2 regions of the Exiguobacterium sp. N4-1P genome follow, and region 2 is predicted to be linked to the other one. Evidence: riboswitches for the same ligand, from Rfam matches in the RefSeq annotation. Region 2 holds a riboswitch; the other holds the start of a gene.

Region 1 (3,420 bases), 140 kb from region 2:
TCGTAGTCGAGAGCGAGGAGTGAGTGAGATGGAACAGCAGGAATTGTTTGATGTAACGGTAATTGGTGGAGGGCCGGCCGGGTTATACTCGACTTTCTATAGCGGATTACGCGGGATGAAGACGAAAATCATTGAATACCAGGCAGAGCTTGGTGGCAAGATTCATGTTTATCCGGAGAAGATGATTTGGGATGTCGGGGGACAGCCACCCATTACCGGAGCGAAGCTGATCGAGCAACTCGTCGAACAAGGCTTAACGTTTAATCCGTCCGTGCACCTGAATGAAAAAATCATTTCAATCGCAAAAGACGTATTCGGAAACTTCGTCCTCGAAGCGGAGTCGGGAGAAATTCATTATTCGAAGACAGTCATCGTCGCTGTCGGCGGCGGAATCCTCAATCCCCAAAAACTGAAGATTGAAGGGGCCGAACGGTACGAAGTGTCGAACTTGAACTATACCGTCAAATCGATTGAGCGGTTTAAAGATAAGACGGTCCTGATTTCAGGTGGCGGTAACTCAGCGATCGACTGGGCGAACGAGCTCGAACCGATTGCGAAAAAAGTTTACGTCACATACCGGAAAGACTGTTTCACAGGTCACGAGGCACAAGTCGACCAACTCGTCCGAAGCTCAGCCGTCTGTCTCCTCAACACGACGATTCATAAGTTGATCGCAAGCGACGATCACCACCGGATTGCGTCCGTCGAATTGATTGATTGTGCGACGGACGTGACAAACATCGTTGACGTCGATGAAGTCATCATCAACCATGGCTACGAACGGGAAGCAGAGTTGCTCGCGAACTCGGAACTCGACATCAAACAAGTCGACGACTTTTACATCGCCGGTAACGCGTCGAGCGAATCAAGTGTACCGGGATTGTATGCAGCAGGAGATATTTTGACGCATGACGGCAAGGTGAACTTGATTTCGGGTACATTCCAGGACGCGGCAAACGCCGTCAACCGGGCGAAGCAGTTCATTGAACCGGATGCTGCCAAAGTCGCGATGGTCTCATCCCACAATGAAGTTTTCAAAAAACGGAACCGTGAATTGATTCAAGAAATGGTCAACGAAAAGTAAAAAAACACCTGTCTTAAAGATTGCCCCTCGTCACATGGACGTCGGTCGTCTTTAGAGCAGGTGTTTTTTTTGTTTAAGGATTAATCTTCATCTTCATGCTCGTCGTCCGAGTCATCATCTGAATCATCATCTTCGTCCTGACCTTGATCATCGTCTTGCTCGTCTTCTTCAACGTGACGGTGCTCTGATTTCGTTTCTTCGTGATCGAAGTACTCGAGTTCAATCTCCAACTCGTAAGAACCAGAGAGAGCGAATAAGCTGACGAGTTGTGCCCGTAATTCCTCTTCCGTCATCTTCGGATGTGACTCGATGAACTGAATCAATTGGCGGACACGGGTTTCATCGACCGTTGCGTCATTCGTTTTGACACGCAGCTGACTCTTCTTCTTTTTAAACTGGTATTTAATCTGACTTTGCGTCGTCTCTGTCGCGAGAGCAATCTTCATTTTTTTCAGCATATCTTCATAGCGGTGACCGGCCTTGTTGCGTTCTTTGCCGTCAAGCACGCCATCACGGTCGGAGTCACGTGAATACGGTTTCGTCCCAAGTTCGAGTTCGATGGCGTTAGTTAAGCCATCACGGTCCGTATCTTCATGTGCGTCACTAATGTGATCGCGGTCGCTGTCTTTCTTCCGTGGATTGAGTTTGAGTTTGTATTCGGTGTAGTTACTTAAGCCGTCATGGTCCGTATCTTGCTGCGCAAGTTTTTTCCCTTTAAGCTTGTACTTCTTTTCCCAGCTGTCATGGATTCCGTTCTTGTTGCGGTCATGCTTCGATGTTTTACTCTTGGCATCGATTGAGCCGAGCGGCGTCAGCATCAACGCACAAGCGAGGCCGGCAGTAACGACATAATTGATTTTTTTCATGTGAACGTAGTCTCCTTTTGTGAACTTCGGTAACTGGCAAGCATAGCTTGAAGCGGTAGCCCCTATAGTTTTGCGTCACCACATTTCTGTGGGTTTGCCCGTTCGATTCCGGTGAAGAACCGTATCTTCAGTATAAGTGATTTGTTTCTATGGATAGATAAGGTTTTTCGATAATGAGTCAGTAAAATATAAATTATTTGAAGTGAGATAATAAATATATTCTAAATTACTTTTTTTAATAAAAGTAACTATTTTAAAAACAATATTTAAATTAAATTAAACTATGTTGACTTTTTATTTAATATAATTCATATTTGGATTATATTAAATAGAAGTGGGGTCTAGTTTATGGGGAGTTTATCGATTGCGATTGGTGTTATTATTTTCATGGTTGGACAATTTTATTTATCTAGGAAAAATGGAAAGCTCGCGTGGGTATTACCGGTACTGATTGTACTCGCTGGGACCTACACCTATTTCTATGGAGGCGTCTGGTCTGAGGACAAAAAATCTTTAATACAAATCGGTACAATGATTAGTACTTCGACGTTGATTGGTATTGGATTGGATGGGGAAAAAGCGCGTAAAAAACGTTTGAAGCAGGAAAAGGATCGACTCGAAGTGCAAGATTTGTAACGTAAAAATAGATAGAGGAGTACACTACAATGGACAGAAATGAAGTTCCTCCATGGGTATTGGCATTAGAACAAGAACATCTTGAATTCATACGGAAGTTTGTTTTAAATTCAGGATCGCTTAAAGATATGGCAGCTGCGTATCAAGTCTCGTATCCGACGGTTCGAACGAAGCTGAATCAACTCATTCAACGGATTGAGTCAGTACAGGAAGATGATGTCGAATTCGTTAACATGATTAAGAACCTTGTCATCGATGAGCGGATTAGTTTAGATGTCGCGAAAGTAATCATTGATAAGTATCGAATGGATAAATCTCATTAAAAGAAAACAAGCGCGTCTTCGAATAGCGAAGGCGCGCTTGTTGATGAAAATACTTACTTATTCTTTATCATTTTTTTTGTTTTGTTCCTTCTCAATCATCTTCTTCGCGGCCATTCGGAAGCGGAAAATCAAGTAAAGACGGTAAAAGTCGATCGCTGCGAACAGCGTCAACAGAATCGTCCAAAAGTTAAAGACGGTTCCTGCCTCGATCGAGTTGCTGTACGCGAGGTACATGAAGAGAATACCGAACAGGGCATAAAATAATGCCATGAAGTTTGAGCCTTGGCGCATGAAAACACTACCTTTCGTAAGTTAAGTCATTGCATAGAGTGCGAGTACGACAATTCCGTTATTGAAAACGTGAATCGCAATCGGTGCTATGATGCGGCGCGTTTTGACGAAGACGAGTGAGAAAACAAAACTCATTGCGACATAAATCAAAAACTTGTTGTCTCCGTGGATGAACCCGAAGATAACACCACTGAGAACGAAGCTGAAGACGAAGTTCAGT
Region 2 (3,420 bases):
AATCCAAGAAGGCAAAGAAAAATCAAAAGTTTATATTACTGGAAATACGGCTATAGATGCTTTGAAAACTACAGTTTCTGAAGACTATGATAATTCATTGTTAGATTCCATAGTTCGACGCAAAAACCGATTAATTCTTCTTACTGCGCATCGCAGAGAGAATTTAGGTGAACCTATGCGAAATATCTTCAGAGCGGTTAAAAGATTACATGATAAGTACGAGGACATAGAGATTGTTTATCCCGTACATATGAATCCTGTTGTACAAGAGTTGGCCAACAGTGAGCTATCTGATTTGGATCGAGTCCATTTGATTGATCCTTTGGAGGTATTTGATTTTCATAACTTTGCTTCTAAGGCACATTTGATATTAACTGACTCTGGAGGGGTTCAAGAAGAGGCTCCATCTTTAGGAGTACCTGTTCTTGTCTTAAGAGATACTACCGAAAGACCGGAAGGCGTTGAAGCTGGTACTTTGAAATTAGTAGGTACTAGTGAAGAAAATATCTTTACAGAAAGTAATTTATTGTTATCTGATTCTATGGAACATCAAAAAATGTCGTTAGCAAATAATCCTTATGGAGATGGAAATGCCGCTCAAAAAATTGTAGAAATATTAAAAAAAGAATTAATTTTTTCTATTGATGAAATTAAAGTATAATTTTTCTTAAAAGCACCCTATTTAATCATTAGTAGAATACTATTTTTATACGATAAGATGTAATGATTTTTCTAAAATATGTATTGCAAATACAACAGCGGTTAGAAATGAAATTATTCGTCAATCAATTCTGTAATCTATTGTCTTTTTTGAATTAATCATTTAATAGGTCTTCGATTTATGTAGGTCAGTTTGTTGTTAATTGAAGTCACTAAATTCGAGTCCTTGACGGAAAAGAGCAGATGAACGATTTACCGTGATGAAAGTACTCCATATGAATAAATGAATGAGATGAGGAAAAAGAGGTCCCAGCGATAACCATCGCCTGGACCTCTTTTTTACGTTCGATGTTTCAATTCGTTGACCTGCCTCTTAAAAGTGACACGTTTTGCTTAGTACATCCTGTATAATTGTGTCATGCAAAAGCAGTCATAATTGGAATTGAGTAATCGGTTATGAGATTATATGCAAGTGGATTAGAATTTATTGTAATTCAGTGTCTTGTTTGATTTTAAGTGAATGAACCCATTCTTTTTCGCGTACTGCGCACTTTTCGCACCTTGTTTAGAAGAAATCGTCAATGTCTTGATGTCTTCTTCTTCGTTCAACTCCTGAAGATCTGCCATCCGGTCTTTTGACCATTGGTCTTTTGCGACCGTCGAGTAGTTGAAGCTTTCCCACATGATGCCATCGATGTACGGGTACGTATGGTATTTTAATGTCCCGAAGCCCCAGTTTTGAATCAATGAGAGATCCGCATGTTTCGTCTTGACGCTCTTCAAGAAGTTCGTCATCGCGACTTGCTGCTGCTCAAGGATCTTTGGTTGGTCGGTATGTTCGTTGTCGATGTCGCCGACTGTATCCAAGAAGACACCGTCGAGTCCTTTATTGACGACTTGCTTTTCGACTTCTTGCATGAGGACCGCTTGGTAATGCTTCGAGTTGATGTCCATTAAGTATGAATCCCATTCCGCGTAGTGAACACGTTGTCCATCACGGTGGAAGAAATCTGATTCCTTTAATTGTGCCATCAAGTCTGTGTTCCAGTTGTCGGCTTCCATCGTGTTGATGTAGCCATAGACTTTCGTGCCGTACTTTTGAATTTCTGCGATTTGTTTCGCTGAGTAAAAGACCGGTTCGATGATCATGACATCGTACTTTTGCATCTTCTTGATTTTTGATTTCGTCGGTGCATCGTAGTAGACCTTATACGAGCTGACGGAATCGAGTGGATTCGTTGATTGAGCTTTGCCCGTGATTGGTGTCATTAGTAACACTCCTAAAAAAAGAATGCACAAAAAAGACGTCACGCGTTTGAGTGAGATAATACCCATGGTTAGTAGCCTCCTGATTTTTTATCAGAGAGCGGCTGCGGCATTGCAGACTGGCGATCGGTATCCGAAGATCGACGACCCATGTCTTTGCGCCCTTACTTTTCAGTAAGTTTGCCCTTCTCGATATTTAGTTGTAATTGCCTGTTTGACTAAATCTTACCACTGCTAACAAAAATGTAAATAACTATTTTAAGGAGAGTGTGCCATGATTTACACACAGCATAGAAATACAGTCAAATGGATAGAAATGCTAGCTAGTATTTTACTTATCGGTTTCTTTGACTATATGTTTAGCCTTTCGGTCTCGAATTGGGCAATTGATCCGTTAATCTTTTATATTTTATTGTTCGCCCTCCGCTATGGTCTGCTCGGAGCGTTCGTCAGTTTCACGATGACGATGCTGTACCACCTGTTTTTCCTGTCGGTCGAAGGATCGGACATTCTCTTATTTTTATACGACCGGACGGAACTGAGCTGGATCATCTTCCACTTCCTCGTCGCGATGGTCTGCGGGATTTTCAGTACCTCGTTCCAGGAACGTTACTTATCTTTACGGCTCCGCCACGAAGAAGTCGTCGAAGAAAACAACCACTTGCTCGAGACGGTCGAAAAGCTCCGGCTGTCACAGTCGACGATGCAAAAGAAGGTCCTCGACTCGGATCATACGTTAACGAAAATCTACCAAGTCGGACTCGAGCTCGACCAAACGGCGGCCGACATCGTCCGCGATCGCCTCGTCGATGTCTTGAAACGTTCGTTCAAGGCAGAGAATCTTGCCATCTATCACGTCGATGCGTCAAAACGGACGTTACGACTCCACGTCCGGTTCGGTGAGAAAGAGGTCTTACCGCAAACACTATTCATCGATCCGTCGACCGGCATCTATCAACGGATGTTCAAGACGAATGCGATTTCGATCCGGACGATGGACGAGGCGGACGTCCCGTTACTGATTGCACCGATCCGCTACGACGGGAAGATTCAAGAGGTCGTCGTCATCCAGGCGATCGACTTCAACCGCCTGACGAGTTACGAGATGAACATCATGCAGTTGATTCTCGACTGGACCGGGACACGGATCGAAAAAGCGTTGACGATGGAATGGAATGCGTCGCGTGGTGATTTGATTGAAGGGACACGGATTTATCAAATCGAGCCATTCAATAAAAAAGTCGCACTCCAACAACACCGAGCTGAACAGTACGATCAGCCGTACAGTACAGTCGTCTTGCCGGTCGAACAGGTCCGGCTGTCGTTGATTGAAATGGAATTAATCCTACGCCAGTCGATGCGGGAAATCGACATCATCGGCTATGACGAGACGAATCAAATGCTTCACTTCCTCTTACCGGGAACACCGCAAGAGAACGCTGAAGGATTCAAGCAACGGATTAAAGAGTTGTTCGCACGAAAAGGAGGGAATCT

Evidence for each region. A riboswitch is a leader RNA that binds a small molecule or an ion and turns the genes downstream of it on or off. The one in region 2 is predicted to bind cyclic di-GMP.
Region 1: another riboswitch for cyclic di-GMP. It lies ahead of A0126_RS13495 (hypothetical protein); the one in region 2 lies ahead of A0126_RS12805 (glycoside hydrolase family 191 protein).

What each region holds. Positions count from the first base shown of each region.
Region 1 is NZ_CP022236.1:2,649,947-2,653,366, reverse strand. It holds gene A0126_RS13500 (NAD(P)/FAD-dependent oxidoreductase) at 29-1,084, shown strand; gene A0126_RS13495 (hypothetical protein) at 1,165-1,950, opposite strand; cyclic di-GMP riboswitch class I at 1,976-2,059, opposite strand; gene A0126_RS13490 (hypothetical protein) at 2,299-2,586, shown strand; gene A0126_RS13485 (DUF2089 family protein) at 2,616-2,909, shown strand; gene A0126_RS13480 (DUF4305 domain-containing protein) at 2,967-3,200, opposite strand; gene A0126_RS13475 (CPBP family intramembrane glutamic endopeptidase) at 3,222-3,420, opposite strand, start outside.
Region 2 is NZ_CP022236.1:2,505,448-2,508,867, reverse strand. It holds gene wecB (non-hydrolyzing UDP-N-acetylglucosamine 2-epimerase) at 1-661, shown strand, start outside; gene A0126_RS12805 (glycoside hydrolase family 191 protein) at 1,138-1,929, opposite strand; cyclic di-GMP riboswitch class I at 2,037-2,121, opposite strand; gene A0126_RS12800 (hypothetical protein) at 2,201-3,420, shown strand, end outside.